3 regions of the Kitasatospora sp. NPDC032121 genome follow, and region 3 is predicted to be linked to each of the others. Evidence: riboswitches for the same ligand, from Rfam matches in the RefSeq annotation. Region 3 holds a riboswitch; each other region holds the start of a gene.

Region 1 (7,750 bases), on a different contig from region 3:
CGGCTACGGCTTCTCCAAGGAGTACGAGATCGAGCGCCTCTACCGCGAGGCCCCGATGCTGCTCATCGGTGAAGGTACTGCGGAGATCCAGAAGATGATCGTCGGACGCCGGCTCCTCGAGGAGTACCGGATCGCCGACTGATCCCCGGGCCGCCCGCCGACGGACCACGTCGCGGGGCGGCCCCTCGAACCGCCGGTCGACGGGCGTGCGGGCCCGTCCCGGCGGAGCGCCGTGCCCCGTCACGGGCCCGGCCTGGTCCGCCTGGGTCCGGCACGGCCCTCCAAAAGCGGCCGCAGGGCGTACAGCTGCAACGACACGCCCTGCGGCCGCTTCCGCACACCCACTTCCGGCCGCTACGGCCGTTTCGCCCGACGGGTTCCGTCGGCGTACCCGCTGAGACAAGTGTCACCAGCCCCGTCCGGTCCCTTGGGAACCGGACCGGGTCGAGCTACGGTCGTAGGGGTGGACGCGCATACGCGCCGCCACCGGACACATGAACGAGCAGGCGGGTTGCCCACCCACCGTGTGCTCCCGATAGCATCCACCGGGACAGCAAGCCGTCCCTCTATTACCGATCCCGCGGTGGCCCCCGTCCAGCGGCCATGATCCCCCGCGACAAAGGTCTTCGATGCCCATCAGCCCGTCCCCTCACACCTCCGTCACGGACCGCGATGCCCTCGCAGCCCCGACGGCCGGTCGGCGACCCCGCGTGACCATCGCGCGCGGAGCCACCCCCTGGTTCGTCCCCACCCTCGCCACGGCCGCCGTGACCACCGCCCTCACCCGGCGCAGCGGCAAGTGGGCCCTGGCGGCGGTACCCGCCTGCGCGCTCAGCGCGGGCATGCTGTGGTTCTTCCGCGACCCCGAGCGTGAGATCGGCACGGGCAGAGTGATCTCCCCCGCCGACGGCGTGGTGCAGAGCATCGACGCCTGGCCGGACGGTCGCACCCGGGTCGCGATCTTCATGAGCCCGCTGAACGTCCACGTCAACCGCGCGCCCCTGCCGGGCACGGTGACGTCGGTCGAGCACGTCGCGGGCGGCTTCGTCCCCGCGTTCAACAAGGACAGCGACCAGAACGAGCGGGTCGTCTGGCACTTCGACACCGAGCTCGGCGACATCGAGATGGTCCAGATCGCGGGGGCCGTGGCCCGCCGCATCGTGCCGTACGTGGACGCCGGAACCAAGGTCGAGCAGGGCGACCGGATCGGCCTGATCCGGTTCGGGTCCCGGGTCGACACCTACCTGCCGGCCGGCGTCGAGGTCGGCGTCGAGGTCGGCCAGAAGACCACAGCCGGGGTGACGCGCCTTGACCGTGACTGATCCTGAAACAATCGTCGGCCTGGACGACGAGGAGACGGCCCTGCGGCGCCGCCGCTGGGCGCGCGACCGCGAGCTGCGCGCCCCGCGCTCTCCTCAGCACCTGTCCACCGCCGACTTCCTGACCCTGGGGAACGCCGTCTGCGGCTTCCTGGCGATCTACTCGATCACCACCGGGGTCCTGGTCCCCCACATCACCAACCCGGACGCCGCTCCGGACCGGCACAGCGCCGCCACCGCGGTGACGCTGCTGCTGATCGGCTCGATGTGCGACCTCTTCGACGGCCTGGTGGCGCGCAAGCTGCGCTCCTCCGCCCTCGGAGCGGAATTGGACAACCTGGCGGACCTGATCAGCTTCGGCATCGCGCCGGCCTACTTCGTCGCGGTCTGGGGCATGGTCTCCCAGGGGTCCAACACCAAGCTGTCGGCGCTCATCGCGATCACGGTGCTGCTCGCGGTGGTCCTGCGGCTGGCCCGCTTCTCGGCCGTCAAGATGCGGCCAGGGGTGTTCCAGGGCATGCCCTGCCCGATGGGCGCGATGACGGTGATCGCCATCGTGCTGCTCGATCCGCCGTTCCTGCCCGGCCTGCTCGCCATCTTCGGCGCCGCGTACCTGATGGTCAGCCGGATCGAGTACCCGAAGCCGCAGGGGCTGCTGGCCACCGCCACGCTCTGCTGGATCGTGGTCTCCATCGGCTGCCTGGCCGCCTGGGCCACCGGGCTGCCCGGTGGCGACAACCTGATGCACGTCGGGGCGTTCGCCCAGATCACGCTCGCCGCGATGGCACCGCTGCTGGTCATCCGCCGCAAGGTGGGGCAGAAGGTCGGCGACGTCCGCGCTCGGCGGGCTGAGTCTCGGATCGGCTGATTCCCCGCAAAAGTCATAAGAGTCAGGGCCCGGAACCTCTTGGTTCCGGGCCCTGACTCTTATGACTTTTCACGACGCTCGACCGCCTCGGGTGCGGGCGCCCAAGACGCGGTCGGTGCCTGACGACGACGTGAACGACGGAGGCGCGGTCGGTTCACGACGGAGCCACCGTCGCCGTGGACGACGAACTCCATCTCAAATGTCATAAAAATCAGGCGCCACCGGTGTGCACGCTGAACGCCGAACGACGGGCCGCCCGGGCCACGCCCGGGTCCGGGTGCACGCCGGAGACCGCCGTCAGCACCGAGGCCGCCCGCGGGTGCCCGGACTGCCGGGCCCGGGCGAACAGCCGCACCGGGTCGCCCGCCGAGGCGCCCTCGACGTGGCCCACCAGCAACTCGGTCTCCCCGTGGTCGAGCACCGCGGCCGCGGTGTCCACCCAGAGCCAGGCCGCGTCCTCCGCGCCCAGCACGTCCGCCGGGGAGACGCCCTCGTCCGCGCGCTCCGCCAGCCACAGCAGCGCGTAGGGGCGCAGCACCGGCGCGTCCACGGCGGCGCGCACCGCCTGCTCGGCCGGCCCTCCGGCCACCCGCAGCGCCTCGAAGGCCAGGCCGCGCACCAGCGCGTCGTCGCCCCGGGCGGCCTCCAGCAGCTCGCCCACCGCGCGGTCCGCCGGACGGGCCGCGACCCAGGCGCGGAACTCGGCGCGGGCCGGGCCCGGCGAGTAGTCGGCGCAGGCGTTCAGCAGTTCGAAGGCGCTCTGCTCGATGTGCCCGGCCGCGGTCTGGGCGACCGTGCAGATCTCCTCCAGCTTGGCCCGCACCGCCCAGTGGCCGAGCGGCGACAGCTCCGCGGCATCGTTCCTGCGCACCAGGGCGCCGACCGCCGCCAGGCCGTCCAGCATCCAGTCCAGGACGGCGGCCACGTCCGAGGGCGCGGCCGGGGTGTCGATCTGCGGTGCGCGGCAGGTGCCGCGGACGGCGGAGACGGCCGAGGCCGCGTGCGGCACCGGCGACAGGCCCGGGCCGCCGAGGCCCGCGCCGACCCGGCGCTCGTCCAGCCCGCGGCGCAGCAGCTCCAGCAGCTCGCTCTCGGCGACCGGGCCGTCCACCAGGTGCAGGAAGGAGAGCAGCTGCGGAGCCTGGTCCACGGCCTGCCCGGCGAGTACGGCGAACACGCCGCGCAGCGCGGCGGGCGGCACCGGGGCGAGCAGGGTCCAGGCGTCGAACAGCGCCGACCAGCCGCGCACCACGGCCTCGTCGTCGTGCTCCCAGGCGTGCAGGCGCCAGCCGGGGCCGGCTCCGCCGTCCCGGGCCTCGACCAGACCCACCAGCAGCGCCTGCCCCCATGCCTTGGCGGCGGCGCCGACCGTCATGGCCAGCGCCCGGCCCGCCGCACGGGCGTCCTCGGGAAGCAGCTCGCCGCGCTTGTCGACCTCGGCCAGCTCGCCGGCCCAGCGGGCGACCCGGACGGCGTCCACCAGCATCCGGCGGGCCAGCGGCGCCAGCTCGGCGGGTGCCGGGAAGCCCTCCGGCACGGGAACCCGACCCCGCCCGGGAGCCGGAGCCGGCCCCCGTCGCCGGGGTACTCCGTTACGGGGGACACCCGCCCCGCCCGGCCTGCCACCGGCGGGCCGTTGGGCCGTTCCGGGGAGACGGGTCACCGTCGCACCGGTACCGATCGTCGGCGGGAGCGGGGCATCACGGTCGCGCGGGTTCCGAGACGTCACGTCGAGCAGTCTTCCCCTTGTACCGGCCTTCTGTCACATCCGGTTGTCCGTACGACCGGGCGAGCGGCGGCGGCACCTCCGCAAGATCGGGCAACAGCGGCAAACCGCCTGGCCGGAAACGTATGGCCTGCCCATGCCATCCCGGGCGCATCGGTTGCCGGGAATACTCGACCGGTCACCGTGCGTACGGGTGGGGGGTAAGGGATCGGGCCAACTATTGCCCCTGACGACGCGCCGGATTTCGCACGGGCAATCCCCTCCCCCGACTTCCGGCCGGGCTGTCCAGCCCGAATCCGGACGGATGGCGGGCGGGGGCGGGGGGATCGTGCTGCACGAGAAGTCGGACGGGCCGACTTCTCGTGCGCGCTCGACGTAATGGGAGAAACGTTCATTCGTAGACGGGGGGAAGCCGAGCGGAAAAACCGACGGGACCCGGCCGAAAGCGCCCCGCGCGGAGAGGGGGGCTCACGCGGAACGGCTCGTACGGCAGGACTCGCGCGGAAAGGCTCGCACGGAACGGCTCGCGCGGAAAGGCTCGCACGGAACGGCTCGCGCGGAACGGCTCGAGCGGAAGGGCTCGCGCGGAGGGCGGCTAGAGCAGCGGAGTGAGCCACCGGCGGAGGAGCTCGGCATAGCGCTCGGGGGCGCTGTTCCAGAGGGTCGCGTGGTCGGCGCCGGGGAAGGCCTGGAGGCTGACCACGTCGCGGCGGGCGGCGGCCAGCTTCTGGACGGCGCCGAAGGGGGCGATCCGGTCCTCGGGGCTGTGCAGGAGGAGGGTGGGCACCCGCAGGTCGGCACCCTCGGCGATGCGGCCGAAGTCGGCGAGGTCGACGCCGGTCCGGCCCTCGGCGGCGAGGGCGCCGAGCTCCGCCGCGACGCCCGGGAAGCCGGAGCGGGCGGCGTCCCGGCGGGCTGAGGCCGGGAGGTCGAGCACGGGTGAGTCGAGGACCAGGCCCCGGACGGCGTGCGACCAGGCGGAGCGGGCCGCCGTGTGGAGGACCATGGTCGCACCGAGGGACCAGCCGTAGAGGATCACGTTGCCGGCGCCGCTGTGCAGCGCCAGCCGTATCGCCGCCTCGACGTCGCGCCACTCGGTCTCGCCGAAGTGGCTGAGCCCGTCCGGGGAGGCGGGGGCGCCCCGGTCGCCGCGGTAGGTGACGGCGAGGGCGGGCAGGCCGAGCCGGTCGAGGACGGGGAGCACGGGGAGGGTCTGCCGACGGTCGGCCTCGGGGCCGTGCACCAGGATCACCCAGGTGCCGCGTTTGCCGTCGAGCTGCCAGGCGGGAAGGGCGCCGAGCTCGCCGTCGACGGCGGTGTCGGCGAAGGCGAGGCCGAGCGCCTCGGTGGGGTCGCCGAGGTGGACCCGCGGGGTGAAGCGGACCTCGGTGCCGGGGGTGAGGGTGCCCCGGTCGGCGCGGACCAGCCGGCGGGTGACCTCCTGCTCGTCACTGTGCAGGACCTCCTCGACGACCGCGTGACCGCCGTCCGCCCACTCGACCGCCCAGCGGCCGGGGCGCAGGCTCCCGGGGCCGCGGGTGAAGGTGACCCGCCCGGGGGCGAGGCCGAGGACCACGACCGGAGCGGACTCCTGAACAGTGGTCACCGGACGGACCATCCGCTCGGATGCCCGACGGCCGATCACCAGCACGGCGGCCCCGACCGCGGCGGCCGCCACGACGGCTGCGGTTCCCCAACGCATTTCGTTCCCCGCTCTCGTGCCTCACGGACCGGACGGTGTTCGGACACCAGTTCACCGGCGCCCCGCCCGCCCGGCCACCGGGCTGGGCCGTCCGGGTCACCCGGGCGGCGGACCGGCCCTGCCGAGGAGCCGGCGGCCCTGGCTCTGCCGAGGTGGCGCCACAGACGGGTGGCGAGGACGGCGGGCCGGCGGAAAGACGAAGGCCGAGGACGAGGACGAGGGCAGCGGCAGGCCCCGTCCTCGGCCCGCCGCGCCGGCCGGTCCCACGGGGCGTCAGCGGCGTCCGGGTGTGACCAACCCCTCCGTGACCTCGGTTGACTCCCGGTTCGGGCCCGTGATGGGATCCTGGGGCCAAACGGAGGCATGGAGAGGAAGCCGGTGGAAGTCCGGCGCGGTCCCGCCACTGTCACCGGGGAGCACGCTCGGAACATCGCCACGGCGGGCCGTCGACGGCCGCTGGAAGGCTCCGAGGGTGCGTTCGACCCGGAAGCCAGGAGACTCTCGCCGCCGTCACGTCGATCCAGGGCGCGGACCCTGAGTGAGGACACGCACGCGATGCAGGCTGCCCCGCCCTGCCCGACCCCGAGCTGCCTTCCGCCGTGCGACCGATGATCCCGCCCGCGCCTTCCCCTTCCGTGCGCCGCCCGCTGACCCGCGCCGCCGCGTTCGCGCTCGGCGCCGCCGCGGGCTACGCCGCCGACGCCCGCTTCGCCGACCCCCGCCGGGGCCACCCGGTGGCCGTCTTCGGCAGCGCCGCGACCCGGCTGGAGCGGCGGCTGTGGCGCGACGGCCGCGCCGCCGGGGCCGGGTACACGGCGCTGTGCGTGGGCGCGGTCGCGGCGGGCGCGCTCGCCCTGGACCGTACGGTGGGCCGGCGCCCGCTGGGCCGGGCGGCGCTGGCGGCGGCCGCGACCTGGACGGTGCTCGGCGGCACCTCGCTGACCCGGGAGGCGCGCACCATCGGCCGCTCGCTGGCGGCGGGCGACCTCACGGCCGCGCGGGAACGGCTGCCGCACCTGTGCGGGCGGGATCCGAGCGCGCTGGACGGGCAGCAGATCGCCCGGGCGGTGGTCGAGTCGGTGGCGGAGAACACCGCCGACGCCGTGGTCAACGCGCTGACCTGGGGCGCCCTGGCCGGCACGCCCGGCCTGCTCGCCTTCCGCGCCGTGAACACCCTGGACGCCATGGTGGGCCACCGCTCGCCGCGCTACGCCCGGTTCGGCTGGGCCTCGGCCCGGCTGGACGACCTGGCGGGCTGGCCGGGCGCCCGGCTGACGGCCCTGCTGACGGTGGCCGCCGCGCCCGAACCGCGGACGGCCTGGCGGGTCTGGCGGCGCGACGGCTCCGCGCACCCGAGCCCGAACGCGGGCCAGGCCGAGTCGGCGTTCGCCGGCGCGGTGGGCGTCCGGTTGGGCGGGACGCTGCGGTACGGCGAGCGCGTGGAGAACCGGCCGGTCCTGGGCGCGGAGCTGCGGCCGGTGACGGTGGACGACATCGAGCGGGCCTGCGCGCTCTCCCGGCGGGTGGGCGCGCTGGCGCTGGGTACGACGGTCGCGGGGCACGTCCTGCTGCGGATGCTGGCGAAACGGGTGCTGGCGAAACGTGCGCTGACGCAACGGGTGCTGACGGAACGGGTGCCGGCGAAGCGACTGCTGCCGAGGATGAGGGGACGGGGATGAGCAACGCACTGCTGGTCGCGGGGACGACCTCGGACGCGGGCAAGAGCGTGGTGACGGCCGGGATCTGCCGTTGGCTCGCCCGCCAGGGCGTGCGGGTCGCGCCGTTCAAGGCGCAGAACATGTCGCTGAACTCCTTCGTCACCTCCGACGGCGCCGAGATCGGCCGCGCCCAGGCGATGCAGGCACAGGCCGCCCGGGTGGAGCCGGAGGCGGCGATGAACCCGGTGCTGCTCAAGCCGGGCGCGGACGGCCGCAGCCAGGTGGTGCTGCTCGGCAGGCCGGTGGCCGAGGTGGGCGCGCTGGACTACCGCGAGCGCAAGCCCGTCCTGCTGGAGCGCTCCCTGGAGTGCCTGGCCGACCTGCGCCGCCGCTACGACGTGGTGGTCTGCGAGGGCGCGGGCTCGCCCGCCGAGATCAACCTGCGCGACCGCGACATCGCCAACATGGGCCTGGCCA
Region 2 (7,750 bases), on a different contig from region 3:
GGAGAGGTCGTAGCCGGTCACCCGGTGGCCGGCCTTGACCAGGTTGGCGGCCATCGGGCCGCCCATGTTGCCGAGTCCGATGAATCCGATGTCGAGGGTCACCAGCGCTCCAGGGACGTAGTGGCGGCGAGGCCGAGTTCGTCGGCACGGCGCGGGGCGAAGTAGCGGGCCACGGCGGCGGGTTCGACGGCGCTCAGGGTCGGCGGGTTCCAGCGCGGCGAGCGGTCCTTGTCGATGACCTGGGCCCGGATGCCCTCGGCGAGGTCCGGCGTGGAGAGGGCCGCGCAGGAGGTGCGGTACTCCTGGTCGAGCACGGCCTCCAGCGGGCCGAGCGCCCGGGCCCGGCGCAGGGCCGCCAGAGTCGCCTTCAGCGCGGTCGGGGAGTTGACGGTGATCCGGTCGACGGCCTTCTTCCCTTCGGGTTCGCCGCTGTCCCGTAGGCGGTCGAGGATCTCCTCGACCGTGCCGGCCGCGTAGCAGTCGTCGATCCACCCGCGCTGCCGGTCCAGGGCGCCGGTCGGCCTGGGCGCGACGTGCCGCTCCAGGGCGTCGTGCACCGGCAGCTCGGCGAGGTCGTCGAGCAGCGCCGGCACCCGCTCGGCGGGCACGAAGTGATCGGCGAGCCCGCACAGCATCGCGTCGGCGGCGCCGACGGAACCGGCGGTCAGGGCGAGGTGGGTGCCCAACTCTCCGGGCGCCAGGGCGAGCAGGTAGGTGCCGCCGACGTCGGGGACGAAGCCGATGCCGGCCTCGGGCATGGCGATGCGCGTGGTCTCCGTGACGATCCGGACGCTGCCGTGGGCGGACACGCCGACGCCCCCGCCCATCACGATGCCGTCCATCACGGCCACGTACGGCTTGGGGTAGCGGGCGATCCGGGCGTTGAGGCGGTACTCGTCCCGCCAGAACTGCTCGACCGCGCCCGGGTCGCCGCCGGTGGCCGCGCGGTGGATGGCGACGATGTCGCCGCCGGCGCAGAAGGCGCGGTCCCCGGCGCCGGTGATGACGACGGTGTCGACCCGGTCGTCCTGCTCCCACAGGTCCAGGGCCTCCGTGATGCGCAGCACCATGGTGTGGGTGAGGGCGTTCAGGGCCGCCGGCCGGTTGAGGACGATCAGCCCGGCCCGGCCCTCCCGCTGGACGAGGACCTCCTCGGTGTTGTTCAGGGCCATCACGCGGCTCCGGTCAGGCCGCGGGCGACGATGACGCGCATGATCTCGTTGGTCCCTTCCAGGATCTGGTGCACCCGCAGGTCGCGGACGATCTTCTCGATGCCGTACTCGGCCAGGTAGCCGTAGCCGCCGTGCAGTTGGAGGGCCTGGTTGGCGACCTCGAAGCCGGTGTCGGTGGCGTAGCGCTTGGCCATGGCGCACAGCTGGGGCGCCCGGGGATCGCCCCGGTCCAGGGCGGCCGCCGCCCGCCATACCAGCGCCCTGGCCGCCTCCAACTCCGTTGCCATGTCGGCGAGTCGGAACTGCAGGGCCTGGGAGTGCAGGAGCCGGGCGCCGAACGCCTCACGGTCCGCCAGGTAGCCGGTGGCGCGCTCCAGGGCGTCCTGCGCGCCGCCGATCGAGCAGGAGGCGATGCCGAGCCGGCCCCCGTTCAGCCCGCTCATGGCGATCCGGAAGCCCTCGCCCTCCGCGCCGAGCAGGCGGTCGGCGGGCAGGCGCACCCCGTCGAGGAGCACCTGCCGGGTGGGCTGGGCGTTCCAGCCCATCTTCCGCTCGTTCGGCCCGAACGAGACGCCGGGGTCGTCCCGTTGGACGACGAAGGCGGACACCCCGTCGGCCCCCGGGCCGCCGGTGCGGGCCATCACCAGGTAGACCTCGGAGGCGCCGGCGCCGGAGATGAACTGCTTGACGCCGTCCAGCACCCAGGCGTCCCCGTCCCGGCGGGCCCGGGTGGTCAGCGCGGCGGCGTCCGAGCCGGCGCCCGGCTCGGTGAGGCAGTAGCTGGCGGGGGTCTCCATCGTGCAGAGACCAGCCAGCCGGCGGGCGCGCTGGGCGTCGTCGCCGTAGCGGTCGATCATCCAGGCGACCATGTTGTGGATGGACAGGTAGGCGGCGATCGAGGGGCAGCCGGTCGCCAGCGCCTCGAAGACGAGCACGCCGTCGGCGCGGGTGAGCCCGGATCCGCCGGACTCCTCGCCGACGTAGACGCCGGCCAGGCCGACCTCCGCCGCCTTGCGCAGCACGTCCACCGGGAAGTGCTTGGCCTGGTCCCACTCGACGGCGTTCGGCGCGAGGTGCTCGCGGGCGAAGGCCCGGGTCGTCTCGACGATGGCGAGTTGATCGTCGGTCAGTTGAGCGTGCACGGCCCGCCTCAGCCCATCGTCGGCATGGTGAAGCTCGCGCCCTCCTTGACCCCGGAGGGCCAGCGCGAGGTGACGGTGCGGGTGCGGGTGTAGAAGCGGATCGAGTCCGGCCCGTGCTGGTTGAGGTCGCCGAAGGCGGAGCGCTTCCAACCGCCGAAGGTGTGGTAGGCGATCGGGACCGGGATGGGCACGTTGACGCCGACCATGCCGGTGTTCACCCGGCGGGTGAAGTCGCGGGCGGTGTCGCCGTCCCGGGTGTAGATGGCCACGCCGTTGCCGTACTCGTGCTCGCTGGGCAGCCGCAGCGCCTCCTCGTAGTCGGCGGCGCGGACGACGGTGAGCACCGGGCCGAAGATCTCCTCCTGGTAGATCCGCATGTCCGGGGTGACCCGGTCGAACAGCGAGGCGCCGAGGAAGTAGCCGTCCTCGTGGCCGGGGAGGCGGAAGTCCCTTCCGTCCACGACGAGTTCGGCGCCCTCCCGGACGCCGAGGTCCAGGTGGCCGCGGACGCGGTCCAGCGCGTCGCGGCCCACCAGCGGGCCGAAGTCCGCCGCCTGGTCGTCCGAGCGGCCGACCTTCAGCGCGGCGATCCGCTCGACCAGCTTGGCCACCAGGGCGTCCGCGGTCTCCTCACCCACCGGGACGGCGACCGAGATCGCCATGCAGCGTTCTCCGGCCGAGCCGTAGCCGGCACCGACCAGCGCGTCGGCGGCCTGGTCGAGGTCGGCGTCCGGCATCACGATCATGTGGTTCTTGGCGCCGCCGAAGCACTGCGCCCGCTTCCCGTGCGCGGCGGCGGTCGCGTACACGTACTGGGCGATCGGCGTGGAGCCGACGAAACCGAGCGCCTCGACCCGCGGGTCCTCCAGCAGGGTGTCCACGGCCTCCTTGCCGCCGTTGACCACGTTGAGCACGCCGGGTGGCAGCCCGGCCTCCAGGAACAGCTCGGCCAGCCGCAGCGGCACCGAGGGGTCGCGCTCGGAGGGCTTGAGGACGAAGGCGTTGCCGCAGGCCAGCGCGGGTGCGGCCTTCCACAGCGGGATCATCGCGGGGAAGTTGAACGGCGTGATGCCGGCGACGACACCGAGCGGCTGGCGCATCGAGTAGACGTCGATGCCGGTGCCGGCGTTGTCGCTGAACTCGCCCTTCAGCAGGTGCGGGATCCCGGCGGCGAACTCCACGACCTCCAGGCCGCGTTGGATGTCGCCGTGGGCGTCCGCGACGGTCTTGCCGTGCTCGGCGGACAGCAGCCGGGCCAGTTCCTCCCTCTCCTGCTCGACCAGTTGCAGGAATCGCAGCAGCACCCGCGCCCGCCGCTGCGGGTTCCACGCCGCCCACGCGGGCTGGGCCTGCGCGGAGTCGGCGATCACCGCCTCGACCTCGGCGCGGTCGGCCAGCGGCACCCGGGCCTGCACCCGGCCGGTGTTGGGGTCGTACACGTCGCCGAAGCGGCCGGACGTCCCGGCGACGCGCTTGCCGCCGACGAAGTGGGTCAGTTCACGGACCATCGGTTCCTACTCTCGACAGGGTCGGGGAGAGGAGGAATGGAGGCCGCCGCCGACGGGCGGGCGCACGGTGATGCGGCCCCGCGACGTCACGGTGGCGGTGGCATGACGAGCTGTCAGAGCGAGTGGGCCCCGGCAGTCGTCGGCACAGGACAGCCAGGAGCAGCGGAACGGGAGCAGCCCGGAGTCATGCGTGTCGTCTCCATCCTCGTGGAAAACACGGATCACCCGCGGCCGGTATCCTGACTCCCGGATCACCGCACGCCCTCAGGCCTTCCCGGCTGGCTGCCAGTGGCCGTCCCTCGCGAGGACGAACTCCCCGGTCACAGTGGCGGGACCGTGCCGGACTCACACCGGCTTCCCTGACACCGCGGACCTGTCATCGACCATATAGTTGGACGTCCTAGTAAGTCCAGGGGTCGCGGGGGCCTTTCGCGCGGATCACCGTCCGGCCCCACCGGGCCGACGGGCCCGTCCCCGGCCGGAGGCTGGGCCTCCGGCCGGGGACGGGCGGCGCAAGGGGCCCCCTCAGGCCCCGGGGACCCGGTCGAGGGCGGAGTCGATCCGGGTCGCCCACTCCGGCTCCCTGGTCAGCAGGCCGTACTCGCCGCTGACCAGGTCGATGTCCACGACGTGCCGGAAGCCCGCTTCCGCCGCCGCCGCGAGACGCGTCCGGTCGTCGGCGGGCGCCGCGAAGACCACCCGCCGGCACCCGGGGTCCGCCGCCGCGAGCGCGTCGGCGAAGGCCGTCAGCAGAGCGGGCAGGGCCTCGTCGGCGCAGGCGTCCACCCGGATCTCCAGGTCGCGCAGCCCCACCGGGTAGGCGTCGCGCAGCCGGCCGGCCGCGCACCGTTCCAAGCGGACCTCGATGCCGCCCGTCACCCGCAGGTCGAGGGCGTGGCGGGTGCTCCGGCGCGTCTCGGTCCGCAAGCCCGGGGCGAGGCTCACGTTCGGCAGCGGTGGCACGGGGAGCACGTCACTCCTCCTCGGCCGCGAGTTGCCGGATGACCGGCTTGTTGAGCTTGCCGGAGCCGTTGCGGGGCACGGTCTCGACGACCTTGAGGCGGCGCGGCAGCTTGTACCGGGCCAGGTGCCGGGCCGCGTGGTCGCGCACGTCGTCGAGGGTGATGCCGGTCCCCTCGGCCACCGAGACCACGGCGACGACGGTCTCACCCCACTGCGGGTCGGGGAAGCCGACGACGGCGACGTCCAGGACACCCGGCATGCCGGCGAGGGCCTGTTCGACCTCGGCCGGGTACACGTTCTCCCCGCCACTGATGATCATGTCCTTGAGGCGGTCGACGACGTACAGGCAGCCGTCCTCGTCCAGGTAGCCGATGTCCCCGGAGTGGAACCAGCCCTCCTCGTCGTACGCCTCGGCGGTCGCCTCGGGGTTGTTCCAGTAGCCGGCGGCCACGTTCGGGCCGCGGACGACGATCTCGCCCCGACGGCCCGTCTCCACCGGCCGCTTGGTGACGGCGTCGACCACCCGCACCTGGGTGTACGGCATGGGGACGCCGGCCGAGCCGATCTTGTCGAGGGTGAGTTCCGACGGGAGGTGGGTGGCGAACGGCGCGGTCTCGGTCAGGCCCCACGCCTGCTGGAGCAGCAGGCCGCGCTCGGCGTACTGCTGGACCAGCGAGGGCGGGACGGGGGCGCCCGCGACCACGACCGCCCTCAGTCGGCCGAGGTCCCGTTCGAAGAGGCCCGGCACCCGGCCCAGGGCGGCGAACATCTGCGGCACGCCGAACATCGAGTTGACCCCCAGCCGCACCAGGTCGTCGGCGCACTGCTCGGGATCGAACGTCCGGCGCACCACCACGGTGCCGCCCCGGGTGAGCGTGCGCAGCGCGAAGCTGTTCAGCGCTCCGATGTGGAACAGCGGCGCCGCCGCGTAGGTGGTGTCGCCGCGCCTGGTGTCCAGGCGCAGTTCCACGTTGACCGAGTTCCACCACACGTTGCCGTGGGTCAGGACGACGCCCTTGGGGGTTCCGGTGGTGCCTGAGGTGAACATCAGGATGGCCGGGTCGTCGGCCCGCTTCACCGCGACGGTGGGGGTGGGCTCGGCCGCCGCGAGGAGGGGGGACCACGGCTCCCAGCCCCGCGCCGGACCGGCCGGCGCCTCGGGGTCGTCGTCGACGAGCAGGAAGCGGTGCAGGTCCGTCCCGTCGCGGACCCGGTCCACGCAGGCCCGGTGGCCCTCCTCGCAGACGACGGCGGTGGCGCCGCTGCTGCGCAGCACCCCGGCGAGTTCGGGGTCGGCGAAGCGGAAGTTCACCGGGACGAACAGCGCGCCGAGGCGGAAGGCGGCCAGCATGGTGACGAAGAAGGCCGCGCTGTTCAGCCCGAGGTAGCCGACGCGGTCGCCGTCGCGGACCCCGCCCTCGGCCAGGACGGTGGCCAGTCGCGCGGCCTTGTCATCGAGTTGACGATACGTCAGGTCGCCGCCCGGGTAGTCGACGACGACGGTGTCCGCGTGGTACCGGGCGTTGCGGGCGACGGCCGCGGCGGGGTTCAGGTCGACCGCGATGCCGGAGTTGTGGGGGTGTGGCGTGGTCACGGTGGGCTCCTCGTTGAGCTCAGAGGTGGTCGCCGCCTGCGGCGCTGGCGAACCCGCGGACACCGATCCCGCCGTCGACGGAGATCGCCTGGCCCGTGATGGGGCCGCTCTGGTCGCGCGCGGCCAGCAGGACGTACGGTCCGGTGAAGTCGCGCGGTTCGGTGCTGGAGTCGTGCAGCGGGATGGGCGGGGGCGGGGTGCCGGGCCCCCGCTTCGCGAAGGACGCCGAGATGGAGCGGTCCGCGAGGTCGAGGGACTGCGGACCGCGCAGGTCGGTGTTCATGCCTCCGCAGGCGACCCCGTTGACGCGGACCTTGGGGGCGAGCTCGTAGGCCAGTTCGCGCATCAGGCCGAGGCAGGCGTGCTTGCTGGCGGTGTAGAGGGGGCCACCGCCGTTGACGAAGAAGGAGGCGTTGGACAGCGTCATGATGATGCTGCCGCGGGTCTTCACCAGTTCCGGCCACGCTGCTTCGGCCGCCAGCAGGTAGCCCTTGACGTTGATGGAGAACACCTCGTCGAAAGCGCTGTCGAGGTCCTTCGCCGTCAGCCGGGTGAGCTGGCGCTGGTAGTCCCACACCCCCGCGTTGGCGACCAGGGTGTCGAGCTTGCCGAAGCGCTCCACCGTCGCGGCGACGGCCGCGTGCAGTGCCTCGGGGTCGCGCACGTCGGCGGCGACCGCGTGGTAGCGCTCGGGCGTGCCGGAGGCCTCGACGACCTCGTTCAGGCGTGCCTTGTCCCGGTCGAGGATGGTGACGCACGCGCCCTCCGCCACGAAGCGTTCGGCGACCGCGAGTCCGATGCCGGAGCCGCCGCCGGTGATCAGCGTCGCGTACCCGTCAAGCCAGCCGCGGCTCATCACGCCTCCCCGGTCTCGGCGAGGAAGCCGGTCACGAGCCGCTCGAACTCGGCCCGGCGCTCCAGCTGCACCCAGTGGCCGCAGCGGCCGAAGACGTGGAGCTGGACGTCCCGGATGTGCTTGAGCATCAGCTGGGCGCCGTCCAGCGTGATGGTGCGGTCGTCGCGGCCCCAGAGCAGCAGGGTCGGCGCCGTGATCCGGTGCAGGTCGCGCCAGAGCGGGTCCATGCCGCCGCGCTTGGCGAACGCCGCGTTGTAGCGGTGGTAGAAGGCGACGTGGCTCTCGTCGAGGGAGGCCTCGTAGCGGGCCCTGACCACGTCGGCGCCGAACTGCCGGTGGTCGAAGACCATGGTGCGGATGAACGCGCCCATCTTCTTCTCGCTCGGCCCGGTGCCGTTGTAGTAGCGGAACATCTCCTTCTGGCCCTCGGTCGGGGTCGGGCCGAAGGGCAGCCAGCCGCCGCCGGGGGCCATCAGCACCAGGCGGGTGACCCGCTCGGGGCGCTGCTGGGCCAT
Region 3 (7,750 bases):
GTCGCCGAAGGCGGCGCGCAGGGCGGTCACCGGATTCAGGTTCGTCTCGCCGACGGCCAGGCAGACGGCGGTCACCGCGACCACGACGAGCAGCAGGGCGGTGCAGCCGAGCAGCGGCCGGACCGGGACGAGCACCGAGCGGCCGCTCAGGGCGAGCAGCCGGGTGCCGGGCGGGGTCGACGGCCGGGGCGCGGCCGAGTGGGTGTCGGGGTTCGAGGCTTTCAGGGTGGGGGTCACAGCGCGGGCATTCTGTGCGAGCGGACGACGGCGACCAGGACGGGGGCGCCGCACAGGGCGGTCATCACGCCGAGCGGCATCTCGTACGGGCGGGCGACCAGTCGGGAGGCCACGTCGGCGAGCAGCACGACGGCCGGCCCGAGCAGGGCGGAGACCACGAGCAGTCGGCGCAGGTCGGGGCCGACCAGGGCCCGGGCGGCGAAGGGCACCACCAGGCCGACGAAGGAGACCGGCCCGGCGATCGCGGTGGCGGCGCCGACCAGCAGGGCGACGGCTGCCACCGCGAGGGCGCGGGCCCGGCGGGGCTTGTGGCCGAGGCCGGTGGCGACGTCGTCGCCGAGGCTGAGCGCGGTCAGCGCCGGGCCGGAGAGCAGCGCCAGGACCAGGCCGAGCAGCAGCACCGGCAGCACGGCCAGCAGTTGGTCGGTGCCCCGGCCGGCGACCGAGCCGATGGTCCAGAACCGGATCTCGTCCGCGGCCCGGGCGTCGGACAGCAGCAGTACGGAGGAGCCGGCGTTCATCAGCCCGCTCAGCGCCGCTCCGGCCAGCACCAGCCGGACGGGGTCGTCGCCGGTGCCGCGCAGCCGGGCGGCACCGAGCGCCAGCAGGCAGCCGGCGGCGGCGCCCAGCACGGCGACGTACGGGCCGACGCTCGCCGCGCCGGCGCCGAGCACGATCGCGATCACCACGGCGAAGGAGGCGCCGGTGCTCACTCCGAGCAGGCCGGGCTCGGCCAGCGGGTTGCGGGCGGCGGCCTGGAGCACGGTGCCGGCCACGCCGAGCGCGAGGCCGACCGCGAGGGCCACGGCGGTGCGCGGGGCGCGCAGGTGGAACACGGTGAACCGGGAGTCGGAGTCGCCGTCACCGAGCAGGGTGGCGAACGCCCGTGACGGCCCCACATCGCCCGCGCCGAGCAGCAGGCTCGCCAGCACGGCGAGCAGCAGGATCCCGCCGGCGGGCAGCAGTCCGCGCAGCAGGAGTGATCGGGTTGTCACACCGGGCCTCCCCCGTCAGGGCTTTACGTACGGTTAGGCTAACCTCAGAAAAACGGTTCGCCCGTAAACTACCATTGCTCGGAGAACACCCATGCTTGGCACCCGCTTTACCAAGACCGTGCTCGGCGCGGCCGTCGTCGGCGCCCTCTCCCTGGGCCTGACCGCGTGCGGCTCCTCCGGGTCCGACGGCTCCGCGGGTGACTCCGGCTCCTCGTCCACCGCCGCCGCGAAGGACGGCAAGCGCAGCATCGACACCGCCTTCGGCGCCGTGGAGGTCCCGGCCGAGGCCAAGCGGGTCGTCGCCCTCAACGACACCTCGCTGGACACCGCACTCTCACTCGGCGTCACCCCGGTCGGCACCAGCTCCAGCCGCGGCGGCACCACCGCCCCCGCCTACCTGAAGGCCGACGCCATCCCGCTGGTGGCCACGGTCAAGGAGCCCAACATCGAGGCGATCCTCAAGGCCACGCCCGACCTCATCCTGGCCTCCTCGGGCATCGAGAAGTCCCAGTACGAGAAGCTCTCCGCGGTCGCCCCGACCATCGTCCCCAAGGCCGGCGACTGGCGCTCGGTGCTCGCCGTGTACGGCGACGCGCTCGGCCACAAGGACGACCTGACGGCCAAGCTGGACGCCCTGGACAAGCGCGCCGCCAAGGCCGGCGAGGGCAGGACCGGCAGCGCCGTGGTGATGCGCTGGATGCCCAACGGGCCGATCGTGATGAACACCACCAACATGCCCGGCGACCTGCTGAAGAAGGCCGGCGCCGGCACCATGCCGATCGCCGACGACCTGGGCGCCCAGCCCCACTCGGACCCGCTGTCCCTGGAGAACCTCAACAAGGCCGACGCCGACCGGGTGTTCGTCGCCACCCTCAACGCCGACGGCGAGAAGGCCCTGGAGAGCGCCCGCAAGCAGGAGGCCTTCACCCGCCTCAAGGCGGTGGGCACCAACCAGCTCATGGGCGTCGACGGCCAGGTGTGGAGCAGCAGCTCCGGCCCGATCGCGGCGGAGAAGGTCGTCGAGGACATCGAGAAGGCCTTCGGCGCGAAGTAGCCCCACCCGGCAGGGAATTACCCCCCCCCCGAGAACTTCCGAAGGGATTCCGAAGGAGTTCCGAGGGAAGGGCCGCAGCCCCCCGGACAACCGCCCGGGGGGCTGCCGTCATGCCTCCAGGACCAGCCGCAGGAGCTCGCGCAGGGACTCGCGCTGCTCGGCGCCGAGCCGGGCCAGCGGGTCTCCGGCGAAGGGCATCCGGGCCCGCAGGTCGGCGGCGACCTCGCGCCCGGCGGCGGTGGCGGCGACCCGCTTCACGCGGCGGTCGGCGGGGTCGACGCTGCGCTCGACCAGACCGCGGGACTCCAGCCGGTCGATGATCACCGTCACGTTGGACGGCTCCGCGTGCAGCTTCTCGGCGATCCGGCGGGTCGGGACCGGCGCTTCGGCCGCGAGCAGCGCCTTGGCCTGCAGCGCGGTCAGCTCGTGGACCGCCGCGGCCGCCTCGGACTCCCGGCCGTAGCGGCGGTTGATGGCCGCGAAGAGTCCGACGATCTCGGGGGTGAGGTCATCCGATGGGTGGGGCATGACCACCAGGGTATCGAGGTGCTTGACAAAGTGAAATATCGGACCACATAGTTATGGATCATATTGGTTATGAACCATAAGCATATGGAGTCCAGCGCGATGAGCAACAAGACCGTCCTGATCACCGGCACCTCCTCCGGCATCGGCCTGACCACCGCCGTCGCCGCAGCCCGCGGCGGCTGGCACGTGATCGCCACCATGCGGAACACCGCGAAGGCCGGCGCACTGCTGGCCGCCGCCGAGCAGGCCGGGGTCACCGTCGACGTCCGGGCGCTGGACGTCACCGACCCGGCCTCGGTCGAGGCCTGCCTGTCCGGCGTCGACCGGCTGGACGCCCTGGTCAACAACGCCGGCGCCGGCCACATCGGCACCCTGGAGCAGGAGAGCGTCGACGACGTCCGCGCCGTCATGGAGGTCAACTTCTTCGGCGTACTGCACGTCACCAAGGCCGCCCTGCCCCTGCTGCGGGCGAGCAAGGGCCGGGTGCTGACCGTGACCAGCGTCGGCGGCGTGGTCGGCCAGCCCTTCAACGAGGCGTACTGCGCTGCCAAGTTCGCGGTGGAGGGCTTCATGGAGTCCCTCGCCCCGGTCGCGGCCACCGCCGGGGTGTCCGTCAGCGTGGTCGAACCTGGCGCGGTGGCCAGCGAGTTCGTCAGCAACGTGGGCCTCACGGACGACGCCGCCGAGCAGGCCGGGCCGTACGCGCCGGCCCTGGCCGGCTACCTGGAGCGCACCCGCAACGCCTTCGCCAACGCACAGGCGGCCGAGGACGTGGCCACCCGCATCCTCGGCCTGCTCGAGGCCGAGCGCCCCGCCTTCCGGCTGCTCACCTCCGACGCCGCCCGGGCCTTCGCCGGGGTGAAGCTCAAGGACCTCGACGGCTCGGCCGTGCAGACGCTGACCGCCGGCTGGGTCACCCCGTGATCACCCGAGCCGCAGGGCCGGCCAGGTAGCCGGCCGGGCCCCGCGGGCGTCCGGGACACGGCAGCCGGGCACCGTCCACGGGTGCGGCAGCGGCTGCCCCTGGGCGCGCCGCTCGCGGTCGAGCTCGGCACCGGCCGCGCCGCCCGGTACACCCTCCGTCAACGCCCGCTGGAGGACGCGCAGCCGCCGGGGCGGGCGCGGCGGCCTCACCGCGCCCGCTCCGGCTCCCGCCAGCCGACCTCCGTCAGCCGGCCAGTTCCGCGCGCAGCGTCCGGGCGGCGGCGACCAGGCTCTCCAGCGAGGCCCGGGTCTCCGGCCAGCCGCGGGTCTTCAACCCGCAGTCCGGGTTGACCCAGAGCCGCTCCGCCGGGATCGCCGCCAGGCCCGCGCGCAGCAGGGAGACCGCCTCCGCGGTGCCGGGGACGCGCGGCGAGTGGATGTCCCAGACGCCGGGGCCCACCTCGCGCGGGTAGCCCGCCTCGGCGAGTTCACCGGCCACCTCCATGTGGGAGCGGGTGGCCTCCAGCGAGATGACGTCCGCGTCGAGGTCGTCGATCGCGGTCATGATCGCGCCGAACTCGGCGTAGCACATGTGGGTGTGGATCTGGGTGTCGGCCCGCACCCCGGAAGTGGCCAGCCGGAAGGCCTCGGTGGCCCAGTCCAGGTACGCCGGGCGGGCGGCGGCCCGCAGCGGGAGGGTCTCGCGCAGGGCCGGTTCGTCCACCTGGACCACGGCCGCGCCCGCCGCCTCCAGGTCGCCGACCTCGTCGCGCAGGGCGAGGGCGACCTGGCGGGCGGTGTCGGCGAGCGGCTGGTCGTCGCGGACGAAGGACCACGCGAGCATGGTGACCGGGCCGGTGAGCATGCCCTTGACCGGGCGGTCGGTCAGGCTCTGCGCGTAGCCGAACCAGTCGGTGGTCATCGGGTGCGGGCGGGAGATGTCCCCGGCCAGCACCGGCGGGCGTACGTACCGGGTGCCGTACGACTGGACCCAGCCGTGCCGGGTGGCGAGGTAGCCGGTGAGCTGCTCGGCGAAGTACTGGACCATGTCGTTGCGTTCGGGCTCGCCGTGCACCAGGACGTCCAGGCCGGCCTTCTCCTGGTAGGCGATGACCTCGCGGATCTCGGCCTCCATCCGCTCCCGGTAGGTGTTCGCGTCGATCCGACCAGCCGTCAGATCGGCGCGTGCGGTGCGCAGTTCGGTGGTCTGCGGGAAGGATCCGATGGTGGTGGTCGGCAGCAGCGGCAGGCCGAGCCGGGCGCGCTGGGCCTCGGCCCGCTGCGGGTAGGCCTGGGCCCGGCGGGTGTCGTCGGCGGTGACGGCGGCGGCCCGGGCGCGCACCGCCGGGTCGTGGGTGATCGGGGAGTTGGCGCGGGAGGCGAGGTCGGCTCGGTTGGCGGCGAGTTCGGCGGTGATCGCGCCGGTGCCCTCGCGCAGGCCGCGGGCGAGCAGCGCCGTCTCGGCGGCCTTCTGCTTGGCGAAGGCCAGCCAGCGGGCGATCTGCGGGTCCAACTCCCGTTCGGCGGCGGCGTCGAGCGGGACGTGCAGCAGGGAGCAGGACGGCGCGACGTCGACGATGCCGGCGAGGCCCAGCAGGGTCGCCAGGGTGGACAGCGACTTCTCCAGGTCGTTGATCCAGATGTTGCGCCCGTCGATCACCCCGGCGACCAGCCGCTTGCCGGGCAGGCCGCCGACGGCGGCGAGGTCCTCCAGGTTGGCGGCGGCCGGACCGGTGAAGTCCAGCGCCAGGCCCTCCACCGGGGCCTTGGCCAGCACCGGCAGCGCCTCGCCGAGCCGGTCGAAGTAGCTCGCGATCAGCAGCTTGGGCCGCTCGGTGAGGGCGCCGAGCTCGCGGTAGGCCCGGGCGGCGGCGTTCAGCTCGGCCGGGGTCCGGTCCTGGACCAGCGCGGGCTCGTCCAGCTGGACCCACTCGGCCCCCGCGGCCCCGAGCGCCGCGAGCAGCTCCGCGTAGACCGGCAGCAGCCGGTCCAGCAGGGTGATCGGCTGGAAGTCCTCGGCCACCCCGGGGGCCGGCTTGGCCAGCAGCAGGTAGGTCACCGGACCGACCAGCACCGGACGGGCGGTGTGGCCGAGCGCGAGGGCCTCCTCGAACTCGCCGACCGCCTTGGCCGGGTTCGCGGCGAACACCGTGTCCGGCCCCAACTCCGGCACCAGGTAGTGGTAGTTGGTGTCGAACCACTTGGTCATCTCCAGCGGCGCGACGTCCTGGTTGCCGCGCGCCATCGCGAAGTACCCGTCCAGCGGGTCGGCGTCGACCGCCTCCCGGTGCCGCGGCGGGATCGCGCCGACCGCCACGCTGGCGTCCAGCACGTGGTCGTAGAACGAGAAGTCACCGGTCGGGACCTCCCCGACCCCCGCCTCGGCGAGCTGGGCCCAGTTGGTCCGGCGCAGGTCGGCCGCGGTCGACAGCAGCGCCTCGGCCGTGACCACGCCCTTCCAGTAGCCCTCGATCGCCTTCTTCAGTTCACGGTCACGACCCTGCCGGGGGTAGCCGTACGCGGTGGCCACGGACGCCGCGGCTGCGGACTTCGCTGTCAAGGGACTCTCCTTCGCGAGCCTGAATCCTCAAGTGCACCGGTGGTGGCACGAGGACGCGAAGGGATGACGAACCGGACGGACACCCGCACCCGTGCACGGCTCCGCCTGGTATGGTCGCCGACCCGCCCACGAGGTCACCGGATGGCCGCACGCGAACGGTCGCGCACGGGCAGTGGCAGGTCTTCGGACTCGTGGGCACGCCCACCCGGCCGAAACCGGGGCGGACACCTACTGGCCGTCGCTTCCCAGACCCGTCCCGGGTCCAGTGCGTATGACGGCGGTCGTTCCCACTCACCGCTGCGGGGCAGTCCCGGACTGGCCAGTTGAAAGGCGTCACCGGGTTCCCTCTTACGACACCCCGCCTGGCGGACGGGGCGAACCAGCTGCGTCGCCAGCTTAGGGGCAGAAGGTCGCCGTCGAGGCGGAAATCTCGAAAGGCGTCCGTATCGTGGGACGTCGCCGCCGCGTACGGCTACTCGGCCGAAGGTCCGCGCAGCTTGTCGGGGCCGCCGTCCTCCGGGACCAGCTCGGGGACGGGGTGGGGCCGCCCCTGCGAGTCGATCGCCACGAAGACCAGCTCCGCCGTCGCCACCCGGGTCACCGGCCCGGCGAGGTTCCAACGCTCCGAGGTCACCTCCACCGACACGTCCATCGAGGTCCGCCCGACGCTGCCGACCCGGGCTCGGACGGTGAGGAGGTCTCCCGCCCGGACGGGCGCGAGGAACGACATCCCCCGGACGGAGACGGTGACCGCGGGAACACCGGCGTGCCGGCCCGCGGCCGCGGCGGCCGCGTCGTCGATCAGCTTCATCATCACGCCGCCGTGCACCGAACCGTAGAGGTTGGTGTCGTGGTCGCTCATGATGTGGGCGAGGGTGACCGCCGAGTCGGCCGGGGTGCGGGAGAGGACAGCGGGACTGGTCACAGCGACGGCCCGCCCGTCATGGCGCCGTGGGAATCGTGGTCGGCGTTCCGCTGCACGGAACTCTCCTTCGTGAGGTCGCGCACCTCGGGCACGCCGAGGAGCGGGCAGCCGTCCGTATACGGCCCACCCGCACCATCGGCCCGCCCTCGGGGTCGTGGTGGGCCGCGGGCCACCACGGCACGCGGGCAGCGGCAGGTCTTCGGACTCGTGGGCGCGCCCTCCCGGCCGAACCGGGACGGACACCCACCGGTCGTCGCTCCCCGGACCCGTTGCCGGGCCCGGCGCGCAGGACGGCGGTCGTTGCCGCTCGCCGCCGCGGGCGGTCCCGGACTCCCTCCGGGTTCCCTCGTGACGACACCCCGCCCGGCGGGCGGGGCGAACCAGCTGCCTCGCCAGCTTACGTCCATCCGCGCAGCTCACAGCCACCGCCCACCGCTTCGGCCGGCCATGCACGGCCCCCGGGCCCGTACGCCGGGGCGGACGGCAGAATGTCCCCCATGCGGCACATCTTCGTCATCGGCATCGGT

The links. Region 3 has a riboswitch for cobalamin ahead of metE (5-methyltetrahydropteroyltriglutamate--homocysteine S-methyltransferase). Riboswitches for the same ligand answer to the same signal wherever they lie in the genome.
Region 1: another riboswitch for cobalamin. It lies ahead of ACZ5OX_RS22255 (cobalamin biosynthesis protein); the one in region 3 lies ahead of metE (5-methyltetrahydropteroyltriglutamate--homocysteine S-methyltransferase).
Region 2: another riboswitch for cobalamin. It lies ahead of ACZ5OX_RS26360 (CoA-acylating methylmalonate-semialdehyde dehydrogenase); the one in region 3 lies ahead of metE (5-methyltetrahydropteroyltriglutamate--homocysteine S-methyltransferase).

What each region holds. Positions count from the first base shown of each region.
Region 1 covers NZ_JBVILX010000008.1:277,668-285,417, reverse strand. The annotation lists gene ACZ5OX_RS22280 (acyl-CoA dehydrogenase family protein) at 1-142, shown strand, start outside; gene ACZ5OX_RS22275 (phosphatidylserine decarboxylase) at 630-1,322, shown strand; gene ACZ5OX_RS22270 (CDP-alcohol phosphatidyltransferase family protein) at 1,309-2,187, shown strand; gene ACZ5OX_RS22265 (hypothetical protein) at 2,399-3,724, opposite strand; gene ACZ5OX_RS22260 (alpha/beta hydrolase) at 4,509-5,519, opposite strand; cobalamin riboswitch at 5,984-6,116, shown strand; gene ACZ5OX_RS22255 (cobalamin biosynthesis protein) at 6,224-7,294, shown strand; gene ACZ5OX_RS22250 (cobyric acid synthase) at 7,291-7,750, shown strand, end outside.
Region 2 covers NZ_JBVILX010000012.1:22,045-29,794, reverse strand. The annotation lists gene mmsB (3-hydroxyisobutyrate dehydrogenase) at 1-102, opposite strand, end outside; gene ACZ5OX_RS26370 (enoyl-CoA hydratase/isomerase family protein) at 99-1,172, opposite strand; gene ACZ5OX_RS26365 (acyl-CoA dehydrogenase family protein) at 1,172-2,314, opposite strand; gene ACZ5OX_RS26360 (CoA-acylating methylmalonate-semialdehyde dehydrogenase) at 2,323-3,822, opposite strand; cobalamin riboswitch at 4,035-4,225, opposite strand; gene ACZ5OX_RS26355 (hypothetical protein) at 4,348-4,794, opposite strand; gene ACZ5OX_RS26350 (acyl-CoA synthetase) at 4,796-6,379, opposite strand; gene ACZ5OX_RS26345 (SDR family NAD(P)-dependent oxidoreductase) at 6,399-7,235, opposite strand; gene ACZ5OX_RS26340 (alpha/beta fold hydrolase) at 7,235-7,750, opposite strand, start outside.
Region 3 covers NZ_JBVILX010000003.1:345,360-353,109, reverse strand. The annotation lists gene ACZ5OX_RS12550 (FecCD family ABC transporter permease) at 1-237, opposite strand, end outside; gene ACZ5OX_RS12545 (FecCD family ABC transporter permease) at 234-1,232, opposite strand; gene ACZ5OX_RS12540 (ABC transporter substrate-binding protein) at 1,324-2,286, shown strand; gene ACZ5OX_RS12535 (MarR family winged helix-turn-helix transcriptional regulator) at 2,395-2,814, opposite strand; gene ACZ5OX_RS12530 (SDR family oxidoreductase) at 2,884-3,738, shown strand; gene ACZ5OX_RS12525 (hypothetical protein) at 3,739-3,948, opposite strand; gene metE (5-methyltetrahydropteroyltriglutamate--homocysteine S-methyltransferase) at 3,983-6,298, opposite strand; cobalamin riboswitch at 6,472-6,680, opposite strand; gene ACZ5OX_RS12515 (acyl-CoA thioesterase) at 6,771-7,223, opposite strand; gene cobF (precorrin-6A synthase (deacetylating)) at 7,721-7,750, shown strand, end outside.